Linked DNA regions of Streptomyces collinus Tu 365. The main gene of each other region encodes a partner of the protein of the gene in region 2 in a complex. Links are inferred from orthologs where the notes say so. Each region holds a gene or a part of one and is shown on either strand. Other genes may lie near its edges. The genes, in order: mfd and uvrA.

What was found.
Region 1: the proteins of uvrA (region 2) and mfd are in contact, whole or in part, in a crystal structure (PDB 4DFC), measured with the Escherichia coli proteins. The link is inferred for Streptomyces collinus Tu 365 from one-to-one orthologs.

Annotation. Positions count from the first base shown.
Region 1 is NC_021985.1:3,733,594-3,743,958, forward strand. What follows is about bases 1,932-6,062. They hold mfd (transcription-repair coupling factor), read right to left. Parts: upstream 5,666-6,062; coding sequence 2,132-5,665; downstream 1,932-2,131. Other genes in these bases: B446_RS16130 (ABC transporter permease), read right to left, coding at 5,896-6,062. Outside these bases: B446_RS16110 (hypothetical protein), read left to right, coding at 1-48; B446_RS16115 (hypothetical protein), read left to right, coding at 171-923; B446_RS16120 (HNH endonuclease family protein), read right to left, coding at 1,154-1,873; more of B446_RS16130, read right to left, coding at 6,063-8,475; B446_RS16135 (ABC transporter ATP-binding protein), read right to left, coding at 8,472-9,260; B446_RS16140 (MFS transporter), read left to right, coding at 9,721-10,365. UniProt on the Escherichia coli protein: Couples transcription and DNA repair by recognizing RNA polymerase (RNAP) stalled at DNA lesions. Mediates ATP-dependent release of RNAP and its truncated transcript from the DNA, and recruitment of nucleotide excision repair machinery to the damaged site.
Region 2 is NC_021985.1:2,373,667-2,383,518, forward strand. What follows is about bases 3,977-7,594. They hold uvrA (excinuclease ABC subunit UvrA), read right to left. Parts: upstream 7,216-7,594; coding sequence 4,177-7,215; downstream 3,977-4,176. Other genes in these bases: B446_RS10145 (maleylpyruvate isomerase family mycothiol-dependent enzyme), read left to right, coding at 7,441-7,594. In the rest of the region: B446_RS10120 (hypothetical protein), read left to right, coding at 48-998; B446_RS10125 (Rieske (2Fe-2S) protein), read right to left, coding at 1,190-1,615; B446_RS10130 (LacI family DNA-binding transcriptional regulator), read left to right, coding at 1,858-3,027; B446_RS10135 (carbohydrate kinase family protein), read left to right, coding at 3,024-3,935; more of B446_RS10145, read left to right, coding at 7,595-8,127; B446_RS10150 (MBL fold metallo-hydrolase), read left to right, coding at 8,172-8,828; B446_RS10155 (ABC transporter substrate-binding protein), read left to right, coding at 9,189-9,852. UniProt on the Escherichia coli protein: The UvrABC repair system catalyzes the recognition and processing of DNA lesions. UvrA is an ATPase and a DNA-binding protein. A damage recognition complex composed of 2 UvrA and 2 UvrB subunits scans DNA for abnormalities.

The DNA.
Region 1 (10,365 bases), 1.4 Mb from region 2 along the record:
GCCTACTTCAGGACGACCGGCTGCGGCGACCGGAAACCGACGGGCTGACCCCGGGGGGTCACCGCTCCGCCTCGCCCGACACCTCCGCCCGACACCTCGTCCGGCACGCTCGTTCGCGCCTCACTTCACCTCACTTCACCTCATTTCACTTCTCGCAGCAAGGAACTCCCATGCGCCGTACCGCAATCGCCGCCCTCTGTCTCGCCGCCGCGGCCACCGCGGGGCTCACCGGCTGCCACTCGGGGCAGGACAAGGCGGACGGCAAGCCGAAGGGCCCGTTCGCCGGGCTGAGCGGCGGGCAGATCGCCGACCGCGCGCTGAAGGCCACCACGGGTGCCTCGTCGCTGCGGATGAAGGGCGACGTCGCCGACGACGGGAGCAAGGGCACCATCGCCCTCGACATGGCCCTGAACAAGAAGGGCGAGTGCGCCGGCACCATGAGCATGGGCGGTCAGGGCAAGGCCGACCTGGTCAAGACCGGCGACACCGTCTACATGAAGTACGACGAGGCGTTCCTGCGCGCCCAGAGCGACGGCGAGTCCAAGGCGGACACCGACGCCGCCGTCGGCATGCTGGCCGGCAAGTGGGCCAAGATGGCGGTGAAGGGGCAGGACGCCAAGGACATCGCGGGCTTCTGCGACCTGGACTCGGTCCTCGCCGGCGCGGACGACGTCAGCTCGGACGCCACCCGCGGCAGGACCGCCACCGTCGACGGCACCCCGGCGATCGTCCTGCACGAGAAGGACGGCAAGGACCGGTACACGCTGTACGTGGCGACCGAGGGCAAGCCCTACCTGCTGCGCGTGGACAGCTCCTCCGGAGCGAAGGAGCCGGTGCACCTGTCCTTCACCGACTACGAGAAGCCGGTCCCGGCGCGGAAGCCGGCCGGGAAGGTCGTCGACCTGGACGCCCTGGGCGGCTGAGCCGGACGGCGGCCCGCGCGGCCACCTCGACGTCCCCGCGTGTGCCGAAGGGCAGGCCGGCCCAGCGGCGCCACTCGTCCAGGGAGGCGCCCACGGTCATGGAGGCCGGGGCGACGCAGTCGGGTACGGGCCGGGGAACCGGATTCGGGACCGCCCACCTTGGCCCACCCGGGCTCGCCCGGGTGGGCCCACCCCGTCCGGTTCACCGCGCCCGGCTCACCCGTCGCGGCTCACCGCGCCCGGAACCGCTTCGGTGCCTCGGTCGGGTTGCCGCCCGACGGGAGCTTCTGGTCCGGGCAGGTGGCGAGGACCTTCTTCATCGCGGCCTTCTCGGCGGCGGTGACCCACAGCTCGTACTTCTTCTTCACGGCCACCTGGGCGGCCACGTAGGAGCAGCGGTAGGACTTGTTGGGCGGGACCCAGGTGGCGGTGTCTCCGTCGCCCTTGCCGCGGTTGGTGCTCGCGTCGACCGCGATGAGGTTGAGCGGGTCGTTGGCCAGGGCTATCCGCTTGCCAACGGTCCAGTACTTCGCGCCCTTCTGCCAGGCGTCCGACAGGGCGACGACGTGGTCGATGTCGACCTGGCTGCGGCCGCGCCGGTAGGTGATGTCCTTGCCCGAGTACGGGTCCGGCTCCAGCAGGCCGTAGCTGACCTTGCAGGTGCCACCGGTGAACCTCACCTCCTTCAGGTCGCGCTTGAGTATGTCGTCGCGGGTGTCGCAGGAGTTGGAGTCGGTGTCGGCCCAGGCGGTGCCGAAGCGCTCGCGCGCGTAACCGGTCTTCGGGGCCCGTCCCTTGACGGTCAGCGCGTCGGCGGCGGCCAGGGCCGCTCCCCCGCGCCCGGTCTCCCGCGGACCGGAGGATCCCGTGATCTGCCCGTTCTTGCAGCCGGTCACGGCGACCGCCATGACGGCCACCAAGGTGATCGTCCCGCCCCTCAGACGCGTCACGGTGCGCCCCCCTCGCTCGCGCCGGCCGCCGTGCTGTTCGGGCGGACCGTTCCTGCTTCCACGGTAACGGGCCGACGGCGTCCAGCAGATGGTCCGATAAGGGGGTCAACCAGGGCAAGAAGGACGTGACTTGTCGTGAGCGGCGACGCGGGGAGCGGGGCGGTACGGCCGAAGCCCCGGATCCGGTGGATCCGGGGCTTCGGTGGTCATGACGCCGGCGGCGGTCGCCGGGGAGCGCCGGTCAGGGCCGGCCGGGCGTCACGAGCCGAGGATCGAGGCGAGGAACTCGCCCACCCAGCCGAGCAGTTCACGGCCGACGAGCGGCTTGCCGCCGACCTTGGCGGTCTTCGGGCGCGGAACCAGCACCTGGTGCACGGACGGCTTGATGACCGTGCCCGGGTACAGCCGCTTGAGGCGCAGCTCCTGAGACTCGCGCAGCTCGACCGGGGCGAACCGGATGTTGGTGCCCTGGAGCACGACCTCGCCGACGCCGCACGCGCGCGCCAGCATCCGCAGCCCGGCCACCAGCAGCAGGTTCTCCACCGGCTCGGGCAGCTTGCCGTAGCGGTCGGTGAGCTCCTCGCGGACGGCCTTGACGTCCTCCTCGGAGTTGGCGGAGGCGATGGCGCGGTAGGCCTGCAGGCGCAGCCGCTCGCCGGGCGCGTAGTCGTGCGGGACGTGCGCGTCGACGGGCAGTTCGATCTTGACCTCGAGCGGCGGCTCCTCCTCGATCTCGCCGGTCTCCAGCTGCCGCCGGTAGTCCGCGACGGCCTCGCCGACCATGCGGACGTAGAGGTCGAAGCCGACGCCCGCGATGTGCCCGGACTGCTCGCCGCCGAGCAGGTTTCCGGCGCCGCGGATCTCCAGGTCCTTCATCGCCACGTACATGCCCGCACCCATCTCGGTGTGCTGGGCGATGGTGGCGAGCCGCTCGTGCGCGGTCTCCGTCAGCGGCTTCTCCGGCGGGTAGAGGAAGTACGCGTAACCGCGCTCCCTGCCGCGGCCGACGCGGCCGCGCAGCTGGTGCAGCTGGGAGAGGCCGAAGGTGTCGCCGCGCTCCACGATCAGCGTGTTGGCGTTGGAGATGTCGATGCCGGACTCGACGATCGTGGTCGACACCAGCACGTCGAACTTCTTCTCCCAGAAGTCCACGACGACCTGCTCCAGCGCGCCCTCGGACATCTGGCCGTGGGCGGTGGCGATGCGTGCCTCGGGGACGACCTCGCGCAGCCGCGCGGCCGCCCGGTCGATGGACTCGACCCGGTTGTGGATGTAGAAGACCTGTCCCTCGCGCAGCAGTTCGCGCCGGATGGCCGCGCCGATCTGCCGCTCCTCGTACGGCCCGACGAAGGTGAGCACCGGGTGCCGTTCCTCGGGCGGGGTGGTGATCGTGGACATCTCGCGGATGCCGGTGACCGCCATCTCCAGGGTGCGCGGGATCGGGGTGGCCGACATGGTCAGCACGTCGACGTTGGCGCGGAGCTTCTTCAGCTGCTCCTTGTGCTCGACGCCGAAGCGCTGCTCCTCGTCGACGATGACCAGGCCGAGGTCCTTGAACTTCGTCTCCGAGGAGAACAGGCGGTGGGTGCCGATGACGACGTCCACCGCGCCGTCCTTCAGGCCCTCCAGAACGGCCTTGGCCTCGGTGTCGGTCTGGAACCGGGACAGGGCCCGCACGTTCACCGGGAACTGTCCGTACCGCTCGGAGAAGGTGCCGTAGTGCTGCTGCACCAGCAGGGTGGTGGGGACGAGCACGGCGACCTGCTTGCCGTCCTGCACGGCCTTGAAGGCGGCGCGGACCGCGATCTCGGTCTTGCCGTAGCCGACGTCGCCGCAGATCAGGCGGTCCATCGGGACCGACTTCTCCATATCCTCCTTGACCTCGGCGATGGTGGTGAGCTGGTCGGGGGTCTCCGCGTACGGGAACGCGTCCTCCAGCTCGCGCTGCCAGGGGGAGTCGGGGCCGAAGGCGTGGCCGGGGGCGGCCATGCGGGCGCTGTAGAGCTTGATCAGGTCGGCGGCGATCTCCTTGACCGCCTTCTTGGCGCGCGCCTTGGTCTTGGTCCAGTCGGCGCCGCCGAGGCGGTGCAGGGTGGGTGCCTCGCCGCCGACGTACTTGGTGATCTGCTCCAGCTGGTCGGTGGGGATGTAGAGGCGGTCGCCGGGCTGGCCGCGCTTGGCGGGGGCGTACTCCACGACCAGGTACTCGCGGGTGGCGCCCTGCACGGTGCGCTGCACCATCTCGATGTAGCGGCCGACTCCGTGCTGCTCGTGCACGATGTAGTCGCCCGGCTCCAGGGTGAGCGGGTCGATCGTCTTGCGGCGGCGGGCCGGCATGCGGGCGCCGTCGCGGCCGGCGGCCTTCTGGCCGGTGAGGTCGGTCTCGGTGAGGACGGCGATCTTCAGCGCCGGGTCGACGAAGCCGTAGTCGATGCAGCCGCAGGCCACGTGGACGACGGAGGGGCTGATCTCGCCGAGGTCGACGTCCAGGCGGGCGGCGATGCCCTCGCCGCCGAGCACCTCGACGGTGCGGGCGGCCGGGCCGTGGCCCTCGGTGACGTAGACCGTGCGCCAGCCGTCGGCGAGCCAGCCCTTGGTGTCGGCGAGCGCCCGCGCGGTGTCGCCGCGGTAGGTCTCGGTGGCGTGCATGCCCAGCTTGAGGGTGCCCGCGTCCAGCTCCTCGTCGGCGGCGAACGGCGAGATGGACCACCACATCATGTCCAGTTCGCGCGCGCGGTCGCGGACGTCGGCGATGGACCACAGGGAGGCGGCGCCCACGTCGATCGGGGCGTCGCCGCCGCCCGCGGTGGCCGCCCAGGACGCCTGGAGGAACTCCTGGCTGGTGGCGACGAGGTCGGCGGCGCGGGTGCGGACCCGCTCCGGGTCGCAGACCACGGCCATGGCGCCCTTGGGCAGGACGTCGAGGAGCAGTTCCATGTCGTCGACGAGGACGGGGGCGAGGGACTCCATGCCCTCGACCGCGATGCCCTCGGCGATCTTGTTGAGCAGTTCGCCCAGCTCCGGGTGCTCCTCGGCGAGGGCGCGCGCGCGGGCGCGCACGTCGTCGGTGAGCAGCAGCTCGCGGCAGGGCGGGGCCCACAGGCCGTGCTCGGCGACTTCGAGGGAGCGCTGGTCGGCGACCTTGAAGTAGCGGATCTCCTCGACGTCGTCGCCCCAGAACTCGATGCGCAGGGGGTGTTCCTCGGTGGGCGGGAACACGTCCAGGATGCCGCCGCGCACGGCGAACTCGCCGCGCTTCTCGACCAGCTCCACGCGCGCGTAGGCGGCGGCCGCGAGGGCCTGCACGATCTCGTTCAGGTCGGCGGTCTGGCCGGTCCTCAGCGCCACGGGCTCCAGGTCGCCGAGGCCCTTGACCTGCGGCTGGAGCACGGAGCGCACGGGCGCGACGACGACGGAGACCGGGCCGGTCTCGGGGTCGTCGGGGCGGGGGTGGGCGAGGCGGCGCAGGACGGCGAGGCGGCGGCCGACGGTGTCGCTGCGGGGGCTGAGCCGCTCGTGCGGGAGGGTCTCCCAGGAGGGGTACTCGACGACGCCCTCCTCGGGCAGCAGCGAGCGCAGGGCCGCCGCGAGGTCCTCGGCCTCGCGGCCCGTCGCGGTCACGGCGAGCACCGGGCGGGCGGCCTCGCGGGCGAGGGCGGCGACCGCGAAGGGGCGGGCGGCCGGGGGACCGACGAGGTCGACGTGCATGCGGTTGCCGTCCGCCGCCGCCTCGATCGCTTCCGCGAGGGCGGGGTCCTTGACGACGGCGTCGAGCAGACCGTGCAGGCTCATGGAGGAGGCTTTCCGTCCGGGTGTGGGCAACGCGAAGAGCCCGACTCGGGTGAGGGCCGGGGGGTCTCCAGCCTACGTCGCCGGGCTCGCGGGCGCCCGAGCCTGTGGACAACTGCGGACCGGTGGAGGACCCGGGGAGCGCGACGACCCGGTGCCGGGAAGTCCTGGCAGGACTTCCCGGCACCGGGTCTTCCCCCGCAACCCCCGTGTGCGGTGGCCGTGCCGTCGGGCTAGTCGGTCGCGATGGCGTTCAGGACGTTCATCCGGCCGGCCCGGAAGGCCGGGACCAGGGCGGCGAACAGGCCCACGAAGGCCGAGGCGACGAAGACGGTGATGATGGTCGGCCACGGGATGTCCAGGACCTTCAGGCCCTCCAGCGCGAGCAGCTTCTGGGCGGTGGCGCCCCAGCCCATGCCGAGGCCGAGGCCGAGCAGGGCACCGAAGACGGCGATCACCACGGACTCCAGGCGGATCATGCGGCGCAGCTGGCGGCGGGAGAGGCCGATCGCCCGCATCAGGCCGATCTCGCGGGTGCGCTCGACCACGGAGAGGGCGAGGGTGTTCACCACGCCGAGGATCGCGACGATGATCGCGAGCGCCAGGAGGCCGTAGATCATGTTGAGGAGCTGGCCGATCTGGTCCTTCAGCGCCTTCTTGTAGTCGGTCTGGTCGCGCACGGTGTACTGCGGGTAGGCGTGCAGGGCCTGCTTCAGCGCCTTGTAGGCGGCCGCCTGCTGCCCGTCCTTCGCGGTGGCGAAGACCAGCTGGTCGAGCGGCATCTTGTCGGCGGGCACGTACTTCGCCAGGGTGGCGATGGAGGTGTACATGGCACCCTGGTCGATCACCTCGTCGCTGCTGGTGACGGCGCGGACGGTCAGGTGGGCCGTGGAGCCGTCCTTGAAGGCGACGGTGATCTTCGAGCCGAGGTGGATGCCGTGGGCCTTGGCGAACTTCTCGTGGACCGACATCGAGTCGGGCCGGTAGGCGTCCTCCAGGTTGCCCGCGACGGTCTTCTTGCGCAGGTCGCGTGCGTAGGTCGGATCGGCCGCGGTGATGTCGGTGTCCTTGAGGGTGCGGCCGTCGGGGGTGGTGTAGTCGGCGACGGTGCTGCGGTACTCGGTGACCCGCGCCAGGCCCGGCGTGGCCTTGACGGCCTTGACGGCCTGCGGGTTGATGACCTGGCCGTGGTCCTCCTGGATGATGAAGTCGGTGCCGACGGTCTTGTCGAGCTGGTCGGTGGCGGAGGCCACCATGGAGGAGCCGACCACCGACAGGCAGGCCACCAGGGCCAGGCCGATCATCAGGGCGGCGCCGGTGGCGCCGGTGCGGCGCGGGTTGCGCAGCGCGTTGCGCTCGGCCATGCGTCCGACGGGGCCGAAGACCCGCAGGATGACGGCGCCGAGGACGCGGATCAGGCCGGAGGCCAGCAGCGGGCCGATGACGACGAAGCCGATCAGGGTGAGCACCACGCCGAGGCCGAGCCAGGCGGAGCCGCCGGTGGCCTTGTCGGCGGTGCCGGCGACGTACAGGCTCGCGGTGCCGGCGCCGGTGAGGACCAGGCCGATCACGGCCCGGACGATCCCGGCCCGGGCGTCGGCGGGGGCGCCGGCGTCGCGCAGGGCGGCCATCGGGGAGACCTTGCCGGCGCGGCGGGCCGGCAGGTAGGCGGCGAGGACGGTGACGACCACGCCGAGCAGCAGGCCGAGCGCGGGGGTGGTCCAGGCGACGGTCAGGTCGTCGGTGGACAGGTGCATCCCCATGCTGCCCATGAGCTTCATCAGGCCGACGGCGATGCCGACGCCGGCGCCGACGCCGAGCGCGGAGCCGATGACGCCGAGCAGCAGGGCCTCGACGAGCACGGACCGGTTGACCTGGCGGCGGGAGGAGCCGATGGCGCGCATCAGGCCGATCTCGCGGGTGCGCTGGGCGACCAGCATCGAGAAGGTGTTGATGATGAGGAAGATGCCGACCAGGAAGGCGATCCCGGCGAAGCCGAGCATCGCGTACTTCATGACGTTCAGGAAGCTCTCGACGTCCTTCTGGTTGGCGTCGGCGACCTCCTTGGCGGTCTGCACCTTGTAGCCGCCGCCGAGGGCGGCGCTCACGTCCTTCTTCAGCCGCGCGTCGGTGACGCCCTTGGCGGCGGTGACGTTGACGTTGGTGTACACGCCGGTGCGGCCGACGAGGGTCTGCTGGGCGGTCTTCGTCTCCAGGTAGAAGATGGCCGCGCCGGGGTTGGTGACGGTGAAGGTGGCGATGCCGGACACGCGCGCGTGGTGCGTGCCGAGGGCGGTGATCACGCCGATGTCGTCACCGAGTCCGAGGTGGTGCTTCTTGGCGGTGTCCGCGTCGAGCATGACCTGGCCCGCGTCCTTCGGCGCCGTGCCGGAGGTGATCTTCATGGTGCGGGCGTCGTTGTGGTTCCAGTTGCCGACGATGGTCGGGGCGCCGCTGGTGGGCGACAGCTTGTCGTTGTGCCCGTCGACGACGGTGACCGAGGTGGAGAACACGGTGCCCTCGGCCGACCGGACGCCCGGGGCCCTGCGGATCTCGCCGAGCACCGAGGCGGGCATGACCGGCGGCTTGCCGGTGCGGGAGGTGGTCTCGCCGGTGTCGGAGGACCCCTTGGCGCTGACCGTGACGTTCGAGGACGTGGCCTGGAAGAGCTTGTCGAAGGTGGTGTTCATCGTGTCGGTGAACACCAGGGTGCCGGTGACGAAGCCGACCGACAGCAGGACGGCGACGGCGGACAGGGCCATCCGGCCCTTGTGCGCGAGGAAGTTGCGCAGGGAGGTCTTCAGGACGGTCATGACGTACGCCCCCGGGCGTCGAAGTCCTTCATGCGGTCCAGGACCTGATCGGCCGTCGGCTGGTACATCTCGTCCACGATGCGGCCGTCGGCGAGGTAGAGCACGCGGTCGGCGTAGGAGGCGGCGACCGGGTCGTGGGTGACCATCACTATCGTCTGGCCCAGTTCGTCGACGGACCTGCGCAGGAAGCCGAGGACCTCGGCGCCGGCGCGCGAGTCGAGGTTGCCGGTGGGCTCGTCACCGAAGATGATCTCCGGGCGGGCGGCGAGCGCGCGGGCCACGGCGACGCGCTGCTGCTGGCCGCCGGAGAGCTGGGTGGGCCGGTGCTTGAGCCGCCCGGCGAGGCCGACGGTCTCCACCACCCGGTCCAGCCAGGCCCGGTCGGGCTTGCGGCCGGCGATGTCCATGGGCAGCGTGATGTTTTCCAGCGCGTTCAGCGTGGGAAGCAGGTTGAACGCCTGGAAGATGAAGCCGATCCGGTCCCGGCGCAGCCGGGTGAGCTTCTTGTCCTTCAGTCCGGTGATCTCGGTCTCGTCCAGGTAGATCTGCCCGGAGGTGACGGTGTCGAGACCGGCGAGGCAGTGCATCAGGGTGGACTTGCCGGACCCGGAGGGGCCCATGATCGCGGTGAACTGACCGCGGGCGATGTCCACGTCGACGTGGTCCAGGGCGACGACCCGGGTCTCGCCGGACCCGTACGCCTTCACGACCTGCCGGGCCCTCGCGGCAACGGCCGTCGTTCCTCCAGTGCCCCCGTGCCTGGGAATGGTCACAGCCGATGTCACGGTAAGTCTCCTATGTCGGTCGGCAAGTCGCGGATGCGCCCCGGCGGGCCGGTGCGTTTGCTCTGGGTACGTCGACGAGTCTGGCGTGCGGCGGCGGGCCGCGCGCTGGTGTGAGGACCCCTCTTGTACGGGGGCTAACCCCACCCCCGCCGGTTCGTTCTGCCGCCCCCCAGCGGCGTAAAGCCAGATTAAGGACGGCACCGGGCCCTTCTCGTCCTCCGGCGGGACGAACCCTCCCCGAGCCCTGATACGGAGGTACCCCTAGGGGTGGTCCACCGCCGGGTGGAGAGGTTCTCGGGGTCGGCTCCACCCTCCGGCCCGGCAAGGCTCCACCCTCCCGCCGCGTCAGGGTCAAGTGCGAAGCTGTCGCGGGGCACTTCACCTCGCGGGACGCGGGGTGCGGGCAGGCGCGCGCGGCAACGCGGGTGCGGGGCACGGGGTACGGGGGAAGGGGGATCGGGTGGGGAGCACGACACCCGCGACACGTGGGGGAGCCACCGCGCGGCGGGGCGGCCGGGGCCGGGGCGCGGTCGTCGCCGCGCTGATGCTCTCGATGGCGCTGGCCGCGCTCGACGCGACGATCGTCTCCACCGCGGTCCCGCAGATCGTCGGCGACCTCGGCGGGTTCTCCGTCTTCTCCTGGCTGTTCTCCGGCTATCTGCTCGCCGTCACCGTCACCCTCCCCGTCTACGGCAAGCTGTCCGACACCTTCGGCCGCAAACCGGTGCTGGTGGCCGGGGCCGCCGTGTTCCTGCTGGGCTCGCTGCTGTGCGCGGGCGCCTGGGACATGGGGGCGCTGATCGCGTTCCGGGTCGTGCAGGGCCTGGGCGGCGGGGCGTTGCAGGGGACTGTGCAGACACTGGCCGCCGACCTGTACCCGCTGAAGGAACGCCCGCGCATCCAGGCCCGGCTGTCCACGGTGTGGGCGGTGTCGGCGGTGGCCGGGCCCGGTCTGGGCGGGGTGCTCGCCGCGTACGCCGGCTGGCGCTGGATCTTCCTGGTCAACCTGCCGATCGGCGCGGTGGCGCTGTGGCTGGTCGTCCGTCATCTGCACGAGCCCGCGCGGGAGCGGGCGGCCCGGGTGCGCGTGGACTGGGCGGGCGCG
Region 2 (9,852 bases):
GGACGGTCCGACCAGCCTCCGTGAACCTCACAGAAAGGCCCCTGTGCATGCGGCACGCCACAGCAGAGCACGCGGACGCCCCCGCCGCGCAACTCGACCTGGCCCTGCGGGGCGGCCCCTTCCACGTGGCGCTGCGCGCCGCGATCGCCGCCCGGGGACTGCCGCTTCAGCGCGTGCAGCACCATCTGTCGCGCCACGGGGTCAAGGTGGGGGTCACCAGCCTGAGTTACTGGCAGCAGGGCGCCCGCCGCCCGCAGCGCCCGGAGTCGCTGCGCGCCGTCCGGGCCCTGGAGGAGATACTCCGGCTGCCCGACGAGTCGCTGATCCGGCTGCTCGCCGAGGCCGACGAGGCCGCCTCGGCCCGTCGCCCCTCGGCCCGCTCCTACCGCTCCCTCGTCGAGGCCTCCGACGCCCTGACCCGGCTCCAGGCCGACCTGGGCTGGTCCCTCGACGGCGGGCTGCACACCCTCGGCCACCACGAACGCGTGCGGATCGGCGCCCGCCGCGAACTGGCGGGCCGCGAGTCCCACCACATCGTGCGGGCCCACCGTGACGGCGTCGACCGCTTCGTCGCCGTGCACCACGGCGACCCCGGCTGCGACCCGCGCGCCATGACGGTGCACGCCCTGGACAACTGCCGCACCGGACGGGTGCGCCGGGACCAGGACACCGGCGTGCTGGTGGTCGAGCTGCTCTTCGGCACCCGGCTGCGCGCCGGCGACACCTTCCTCTTCCGGTACGGCGTCGAGGACGGCACGGCGGGTGCCTGCCGGGAGTACGCCCACCGGTTCGGCTTCCCGGGCGGGCAGTACGCGCTCCAGGTGCGCTTCGACGGGGCCGCGCTGCCGGCCCGCTGCCATCGCTTCACACAGCACTCGCCCGCGGCCCCGCGCAGCGGGCGGCACGAGCTGCCGGTCACCGGGCCGCATCACAGCGTCCATGTGGTCGAGCCCAGGATCCGGCCGGGACTGGTGGGCATCACCTGGGACTGGGAGTGAGCGTCTGATCCGGGGCGGACCTGGAGGGCCGGGCTGTCCCCGGGGCGCCGGGCTGTCCTCGCGGGCCCCGCTGGCCCGAGGGCGTGGGCCGGTCCCAGGGCGACGGTTGAGGGGCCTGGGCCGGTCCCCGGCCGACGCCGAGGGCGTGGGCCGGTCTCGGTGTGCAGGCCGGTCCCGGGGAGGCCGGTGAGTCAGGCGCCGGGGCCGGCGATGAGCCTGCCCCCGGTGGCCCTGACCGGCAGTTCGTTCAGCGGCTCGGTGGCCGGTGACTGGACCACCTTTCCGGTCGCCGCGTCGAACTGGCTGCCGTGGCAGGGGCAGACCAGCGTGGTCCCCTGCAGCTTGTTGATGGGGCACCCCGCGTGCGTGCAGATGGTGCTGTACGCCTTGAGGGCACCGCTCGCGTCCCGGCTGACCACCACATTCCGGTCGCGATAGAGCTTGGCCCCGCCCTTGGGGACCTCGTTCTCGGCGCCGAGGTCGACCGGCGCGGTCGGGGTGGCGTCGGCCGTGGCGCCGCCCGGGGCGGAGCAGGCGGCCAGTCCGAGCCCGGCGACCGGGGCCGCTGCGGCCCCTCGAAGGACGGTACGACGGCTCGCGGACGAACGGGCAGGCATCAGGACTCCACGGATCGGGGGCGTGCGAGCCGCACGATACCGGGGCAAGTCGGCCGGGCTTCCGGCGGGAGGGGTGGATACGGGCGGACACGGGCGGGCGGTACGCCGATACGGAGGGGAGCGGTCCGCCGACACGGGTGGAACCGGAGCGCGTAAACGCTTGCGCAAGCGTTTACGCGGGGCGTCTGCCTGGGGTAGCTTTCCGGGCCGACGGCTCCGTCGCGACGCAGGGAGGAACGCCGATGCCGACCATGGCCGACGTCGCCCGGAGCGCCGGTGTCTCCGTCGCGACCGTCTCCCACGTGCTCAACGGCACGCGCCCGGTGCTGCCCCACACCCGTCAGGCGGTGCTGGACGCCGTCGACGCCCTCGGCTACACGCCCAACACCCTCGCCCGCTCGCTGGTGACCTCCCGGACCCGCTCCATCGGTCTGGCGGTGTCGGCGATCAGCAACCCGTACTTCACGGAGATCCTCCAAGGTGTGGAGGCCGCGGCCCTCGAAGCCGGCTACGGCCTGCTCATCGCCGACCCGCACGACGACCCCGTGCACGAGCGCAAGGTCGTCCAACTGCTCCACGAGCGCCGGGTGGACGGCATGATCGTCGCTCCCTCCGCCGACCCGCACGCCCTCGTGGACTACCTCGCCCGCCACTCCGTGCCCACGGTGTTCCTGGACCGGGTGCTCACGGGTGGCGAGGAGGCGGCCGATGGCCGCGTCGGCCCCGATAACCGCGATGGCCCCGATCAGGTCTGCGCCGAGAACGTCGAGCCGATGGCCCGGCTCGTCGGCCATCTCACCGCGCTCGGCCATCGGCGGATCGGCCTCGTCGCCGGCCTGCCCGGGCTCAGCACCACGACCGAGCGGATCGCCGGCTACCGGCGGGCCCTCACCTCGGCGGGCCTCCCCCATGACGACGACCTGGTGGTGTCCGGAAACTCGGAGTCGTCCGGCGCCGAGCGGGCCACGGCCGCCCTGCTGGCCCGTCCCGAGCCGCCCACGGCACTCGTCACCGCCAACAACGCCATGACCATCGGCGCCCTGCGCGCCCTGCGACGGCGGGGCCTGGCCGTGCCGGACGACATCGCCCTGTGCTGCTTCGACGACTTCGCCTGGGCCGACCTGTTCTCCCCGCGGCTCACCGCCGTCGCCCAGCCCAGCAGGGAGATCGGCGCCCAGGCCGTCCGGGTGCTGCTGGACCGGCTCGTCACGCCCGGCCGGCCTGCCCGGACCGTACGGCTGCCCTGCGCCCTCGTCCACCGCACCTCCTGCGGCTGCCCGGAGGAGCCGGCCGGGGACCTGGGCCGGGAGAGAGACCGGGACGAAGGGACCGGCCCGGTGCCGGGCGGCCTGGCCGGCAAAGCCGCATCATCCGCACGCTCCACGCTGTCCGAGAAGGGAACAACCTCGTGATCGTCGTCGCCGGTGAGGCACTGATCGACCTGGTACCGCACGGCCCGGGTGCCCTCGCGGACCTGAAGCCGGCGCTCGGCGGCGGCCCGTACAACACGGCCGTGGCCCTCGGCCGTCTCGGTTCCCCGACCGCGTTCTGCTCCCGGACGTCGCACGACGCCTTCGGCGAGGCCCTGCTCGACGGGCTGAGGAGGGCCGGGGTGGAGCTGTCGGGTGTGCAGCGTGGCCCGGAGCCGACCACCCTGGCAGTCGCCACCGTCGGCAGCGGTGGCTCGGCCTCTTACTCCTTCTACGTCGACGGCACCGCCGACCGTCTCTTCACCACTCCCGCCGCGCTTCCCGCCGGCACGCGCGCGGTCTCCTTCGGTACCTGTTCGCTCGTCCTGGAGCCGGGAGCGAGCGCCTATGAGGAGCTGATGCGGGCCGCCGCCGCACAGGGCCTGTTCACCGCACTCGACCCCAACATCCGGGCGGGGCTGATCCCGGACGCGGACGCCTACCGGGCGCGTTTCAGGGGCTGGCTGCCCTCGGTGACGCTGCTGAAGCTGTCAGAGGAGGACGCCGAGTGGCTGGGCGGCACTCCGCGCGAGTGGCTGGCCGCGGGGCCGTCGGCCGTCGTGCTCACCCGGGGCGGGGACGGCCTCACCGTCCTCACCCGGGACGGCGCGGAGTACTCCGTACCGGGTGAGAAGGTCGATGTCGTGGACACCATCGGTGCCGGTGACACCGTGAACGCGGCCCTGCTGCACGGGCTCTGCGCCCAGGACGCGCTGTCCGCGCGGGGCCTGGCCGCCCTGGGACCGGACGGCTGGCAGCGGCTGCTGCGGTTCGCGGCGCGCGCGGCCGCGATCACCTGCTCCCGGGCCGGGGCGGAGCCGCCGTTCGCGAGCGAGCTGGGAGAACTCTGAGCCGACCACAAACCGGGGACCCGAGGGGACGCAGAGGGACGCCGGGGGGGGGCGGGGGTCTTCGCGGATTTCCTCGATGCTGTTGTCAAGGTGCTGCCGGCTCCGCGGTTCGTGACACCGGTGGAGGCTGCCGCTGCGCGGGGCCGGGGTGGCTGTAGAGGGAACGAGCGGCGCCCCGCGGGGAGTTCCCGCGGGGCGCCGCTTTTTTGATGGCATGTCAGAGCATGTCGCCCGACCCGGGTCAGGCCTTGCGGGCCCGGGTCGTCTTCTTGGCCGGGGCCGCCTTCTTCGTGACGGCGGCGGTCTTGCCGGTCGTCTTGCCGGTCGTCTTGCCGTCGGCCTTGGCCGTCACCGTCTTCTTCGTCGTCGACCGCGCCGCGGCGGTCTTCCGGGCCGTCGTGCCGCGGGACGCCTTCACCGGCTGCGCGTCGCTGATGCGGTCGGCGCCGAGGATGTCGCGCAGGAACTTGCCGGTGTGGCTGGCCGGAACGCCGGCGACCTCCTCGGGCGTGCCCTCGGCGACCACGAGACCACCGCCGGCGCCGCCCTCCGGCCCCATGTCGACCAGCCAGTCGGCGGTCTTGATCACGTCGAGGTTGTGCTCGATGACGATGACCGTGTTGCCCTTGTCGACCAGGCCGGAGAGGACCGTCAGCAGCTTGCTGATGTCCTCGAAGTGCAGGCCGGTGGTCGGCTCGTCCAGGACGTAGACCGTCCGGCCGGTGGAGCGCTTCTGCAGTTCGCTGGCGAGCTTCACGCGCTGCGCCTCGCCGCCGGACAGGGTGGTCGCGGACTGACCGAGCCGCACGTACCCGAGGCCGACGTCCTTGAGCGTCCGCAGGTGCCGGGAGATGGCCGGGACGGCCTCGAAGAAGTCGGTGGCCTCCTCGATCGGCATGTTCAGCACGTCGGCGATGGACTTGCCCTTGTAGTGGACGTCCAGGGTCTCGCGGTTGTACCGGGCGCCGTGGCACACCTCGCACGGGACGTAGACGTCCGGCAGGAAGTTCATCTCGATCTTGATCGTGCCGTCGCCCGCGCAGTTCTCGCAGCGGCCGCCCTTGACGTTGAAGGAGAAGCGTCCGGGCAGGTAGCCGCGCACCTTCGCCTCGGTGGTCTCGGCGAACAGCTTGCGGATGTGGTCGAAGACGCCGGTGTAGGTCGCCGGGTTGGACCGCGGGGTGCGGCCGATCGGCGACTGGTCGACGTGCACGACCTTGTCCACGAGGTCGTCGCCGTCCACGCGCGTGTGCCGTCCGGGGACGTTGCGCGCGCCGTTCAGCTCACGGGCCAGGTGTGTGTAGAGGATGTCGTTGACCAGCGTCGACTTGCCGGATCCGGACACGCCCGTGACGGCCGTGAAGACGCCCAGCGGGAAGGACACGTCGATGTCCTGGAGGTTGTTCTCCCGGGCGCCGTGCACGGTGAGCTGCCGGGACGGGTCGCGGGGGCGGCGCACGTCCGGGAGCGGGATGGCCTTGCGACCCGAGAGGTACTGGCCGGTCTGCGACTCGGTGTTCGCCAGCAGTTCCTTCAGGGAGCCGCTGTGCACGACCTTGCCGCCGTGCTCACCCGCGCCGGGGCCGATGTCCACGATCCAGTCGGCGACCTTGATCGTGTCCTCGTCGTGCTCCACGACGATGAGCGTGTTGCCCATGTCGCGCAGCCGGACCAGGGTCTCGATCAGCCGGTGGTTGTCACGCTGGTGCAGGCCGATGGACGGCTCGTCCAGGACGTACAGGACGCCGACGAGACCGGAGCCGATCTGGGTGGCCAGCCGGATGCGCTGGGCCTCGCCGCCGGACAGGGTGCCGGCCGCGCGGTTGAGGGAGAGGTAGTCGAGGCCGACGTCGACGAGGAACCGGAGCCGCTCGTTGACCTCCTTCAGGACGCGCTCGGCGATCTTCTTGTCGCGGGCGTTGAGCTTCAGCTCGCCCAGGAAGTCCGCGCAGTCGCTGATCGACATCGCGGCGACCTCGGCGATCGACTTCTCCATGATCGTGACGGCGAGGACGATCGGCTTCAGGCGCGTGCCCTCGCAGGAGGGGCAGGGCACCTCGCGCATGTAGCCCTCGAAGCGCTCACGGCTGGCGTCGCTCTCGGCCTCGCTGTGCCGGCGCTTGACGAAGGGCACCGCGCCCTCGAAGGGCGTGGTGTACACGCGCTCGCGGCCGTACCGGTTGCGGTAGCGGACCTCGATCTGCGTCTTGTGTCCCTGGAGCAGGGCCTTCTTCGCGCGCTGCGGCAGCCCGGCGAAGGGGATGTCCGTGCGGAAGCCGAGGGCGTCCGCGAGGGCGCCGATGAGACGGCCGAAGTAGTCCTTGGTGTGTCCGTGGGACCAGGGGTGGATGGCGCCCTCGTCCAGGGACTTGTCCTCGTCCGGGACGATCAGCTCCGGGTCGACCTCCATGCGCGTGCCGATGCCCGTGCACTCGGGGCAGGCGCCGAAGGGCGAGTTGAAGGAGAAGGAGCGGGGCTCCAGTTCCTCGAAGGACAGGTCGTCGTACGGGCAGTACAGGTGCTCCGAGAACATGCGCTCGCGCTCGGGGTCGTCCTCGGGCAGGTCGACGAAGTCGAGCACGACCATGCCACCGGACAGGCCGAGGGCGGTCTCCACGGAGTCGGTGAGGCGGCGCTTGGCGGTGTCCTTCACCGTGAGGCGGTCGATGACCACCTCGATGGTGTGCTTCTCCTGCTTCTTCAGGGTCGGCGGGTCGGACAGCTGGATGGTCCGGCCGTCGACACGCGCGCGGGAGTAGCCCTTGGTCTGCAGGTCGGCGAAGAGGTCGACGAACTCGCCCTTGCGCTCGCGCACCAGCGGCGACAGGACCTGGAAGCGGCTGCCCTCGGGCAGCTCCAGCACCTTGTCGACGATGGCCTGGGGCGACTGGCGCGAGATCGGACGCCCGCACTCGGGACAGTGCGGCTTGCCGATGCGCGCGAACAGCAGGCGCAGGTAGTCGTAGACCTCGGTGATGGTGCCGACCGTCGAGCGCGGGTTGCGCGAGGTCGACTTCTGGTCGATCGAGACCGCCGGGGACAGGCCCTCGATGAAGTCGACGTCCGGCTTGTCCATCTGGCCGAGGAACTGCCGGGCGTACGAGGAGAGCGACTCGACGTACCGCCGCTGCCCCTCGGCGAAGATCGTGTCGAAGGCCAGGGAGGACTTGCCCGACCCGGAGAGGCCCGTGAAGACGATGAGCGAGTCGCGAGGCAGGTCGAGCGAGACATTCTTCAGATTGTGCTCACGCGCGCCACGGACGATGAGACGGTCGGCCACGCCGGTCCGCACCTTTCTTGAGAGAAGTGACAGGGGCCGGAGCCCCCGTGCTTCTTCGAGACTAGGGGGAGCCACTGACAACGCCGGTCGGATTCCGGGATGCATAACAATCCCCGGCTCTCTTTCATGCCCGACGCCACTCTCGACGATATAGCACGGGCATTCGATTTAAGGGCGGGCTTCACCACCTTCACCCGAAGGTGTGGTGAGGCTAATGTCAGGCCCATGATTGATCACGCTCATGACCTGGCATGTGTACATGACGCGACCGAGCGGCTCCTCAGCGCTGTCGCCGAACTGGACAACGCCTCGCTCGCCGAGCCGTCACGCCTGCCCGGCTGGACCCGCGGTCACGTCCTCGCCCACCTCGCCCGCAACGCAGACGCCCTCGTGAACGTCCTCGGGGGCCGCCCGATGTACCCGAGCGCCGAGGCCCGGGACGCCGACATCGAGCGGGACGCCCCGCGCCCCCTGGACGTCCAGCTCGCCGACGTGCGCGAGAGCGCGGCCCGCTTCGAGGCCACCGGGGCCGCGCCGGCGGACTGGGGGCGCACGGTGGAACTGCGCAACGGGGTCACCGACGCCGCGGCCCGCGTGCCGTTCCGGCGGTGGATCGAGGTCGAGCTGCACCACGTCGACCTGGGGGTCGGTTACGAGCTGGAGGATCTTCCGGCCGAGTTCACCGAGCGCGAGATCGACTTCCTGACGCAGCGGTTCTCCGGCCACCCCGACGTCCCGGCGACCCGGGTCACGGCGGGCACGCGCGCGTGGAGCACGGGACGCGCGGCGGCCGAGCCCGAGGTGACGGTCGACGGCACCCCCGCGGACCTGCTCGGCTGGCTCGCCGGGCGCCGCGAGGGCGAGGCGCTGAAGACCACGGGCGGCGCTCTGCCGACGCTGCCGCCGCTGTAGCGCGACGCCGGTCCGCCGGCCCCTCTCCGCTATAGGCTGCCGCCATGACGTACAGCGGAGAGGTCAAGGTCGGCGGACCGGCGGACGTGCACGAGCTGAAAGACCTGATGATCACCAAGATCGCGGTCGGCCCGATGGACAACAACGCCTATCTGCTGCGCTGCCGGGCCACCGACGAGCAACTCCTCGTCGACGCCGCCAACGAGGCGCGCACCCTGCTCGGCATGATCGGTGACGACGGCATCGCGTCCGTCGTCACCACGCACCGGCACGGCGACCACTGGCAGGCGCTCGCCGAGGTCGTCTCCGCCACGGGCGCCCGCACCTACGCGGGCCGCGAGGACGCGCCCGGCATCCCGGTGCCCACCGACGTCCTGGTCGACGACGGGGACGTCATCAGGGTGGGGCGGGTGGAACTCACCGCGCGTCATCTCGTCGGGCACACCCCGGGCTCCATCGCCCTGGTCTACGACGACCCGCACGGTCACCCCCACGTGTTCACCGGCGACTGCCTGTTCCCGGGCGGCGTCGGCAACACCCACAAGGACCCGAAGGCGTTCGCAAGCCTGATCCACGACGTCGAGACGAAGATCTTCGACGTGCTGCCGGACGAGACGTGGGTGTACCCGGGACACGGGAATGACACCACCCTGGGCACGGAGCGGCCGCATCTCCCCGAGTGGCACGCGCGCGGCTGGTGACAACGGCGCCCGCGCGACGCGGGGTCCCCGCACACCGGGCGCACCACGGGCGCTCACCGGAGACCACGCCCGGCCGCGCACTCCCCCGAACGCGCCCGGTGTGAACGGTTCGCACGCGCCGGACACCCGTGCGCGCTCCCGGCGCGTGCCGCCAGGAGGTCAACTGGTGATGGCCCCGCACAGGATGACGGCTCCTGAGCGGCAGGGCCGCCGGTCTCCAACCCCGCCCTCGACCGGCGGCCCAGGCCGGGGCGGCCGCACGGCGGTGCGCGGTTCACACGGCTGCAACACCGTTCCCACCATGCGGACAGTTACCCCCGTGACCTGGACAAACAGGGGGTTCGCTGCCAATCTCCCGCCATGCACCCTGCCCCTCGCGCCCTGCGCCGCGCGGTATCCGCCGCGACCATAGCCCTGCTCGCCACCGCCGTCGGCTGTGCTCCGCAGCCCGAGGACAAGGCGACGACCTCCTCGTCGGGGTCCGCCGCGAAGAGCTGCGCCCCGGGCAAGCTGGCCACCAAGACGTCCGGGAAGCTGACCGTCGCGACCGACGAACCGGCCTACGAGCCCTGGTTCAAGGACGACAAGCCGGCGAACGGCAAGGGCTTCGAGTCCGCCGTCGCCTACGCCGTCGCCGAGCGACTGGGCTACGGCCGCGGCGCGGTGGTCTGGCAGAGCGTCCCCTTCAACAAGGCGTTCGCGCCCGGTGCGAAGACCTTCGACTTCGACATCAACCAGGTGTCGATCAGCACCGAGCGCAAGAAGGCCGTGGACTTCTCCTCCGGCTACTACGACGTCCGCCAGGCCGTCATCGCGCTCAAGGGCGGCAAGGCCGCCAAGGCGACGAGCATCGCGGACCTGAGGAACCTCAAGCTGGGCGCCCAGGTGGGCACCACCAGCCTCGACTACATCACCGACGTCGTGAAGCCGAAGCAGCAGGCCGCGGTGTACGCCAAGAACGACCAGGCCAAGTCCGCCCTGAAGAACGGTCAGGTCGACGCCGTCGTCACCGACCTGCCCACCG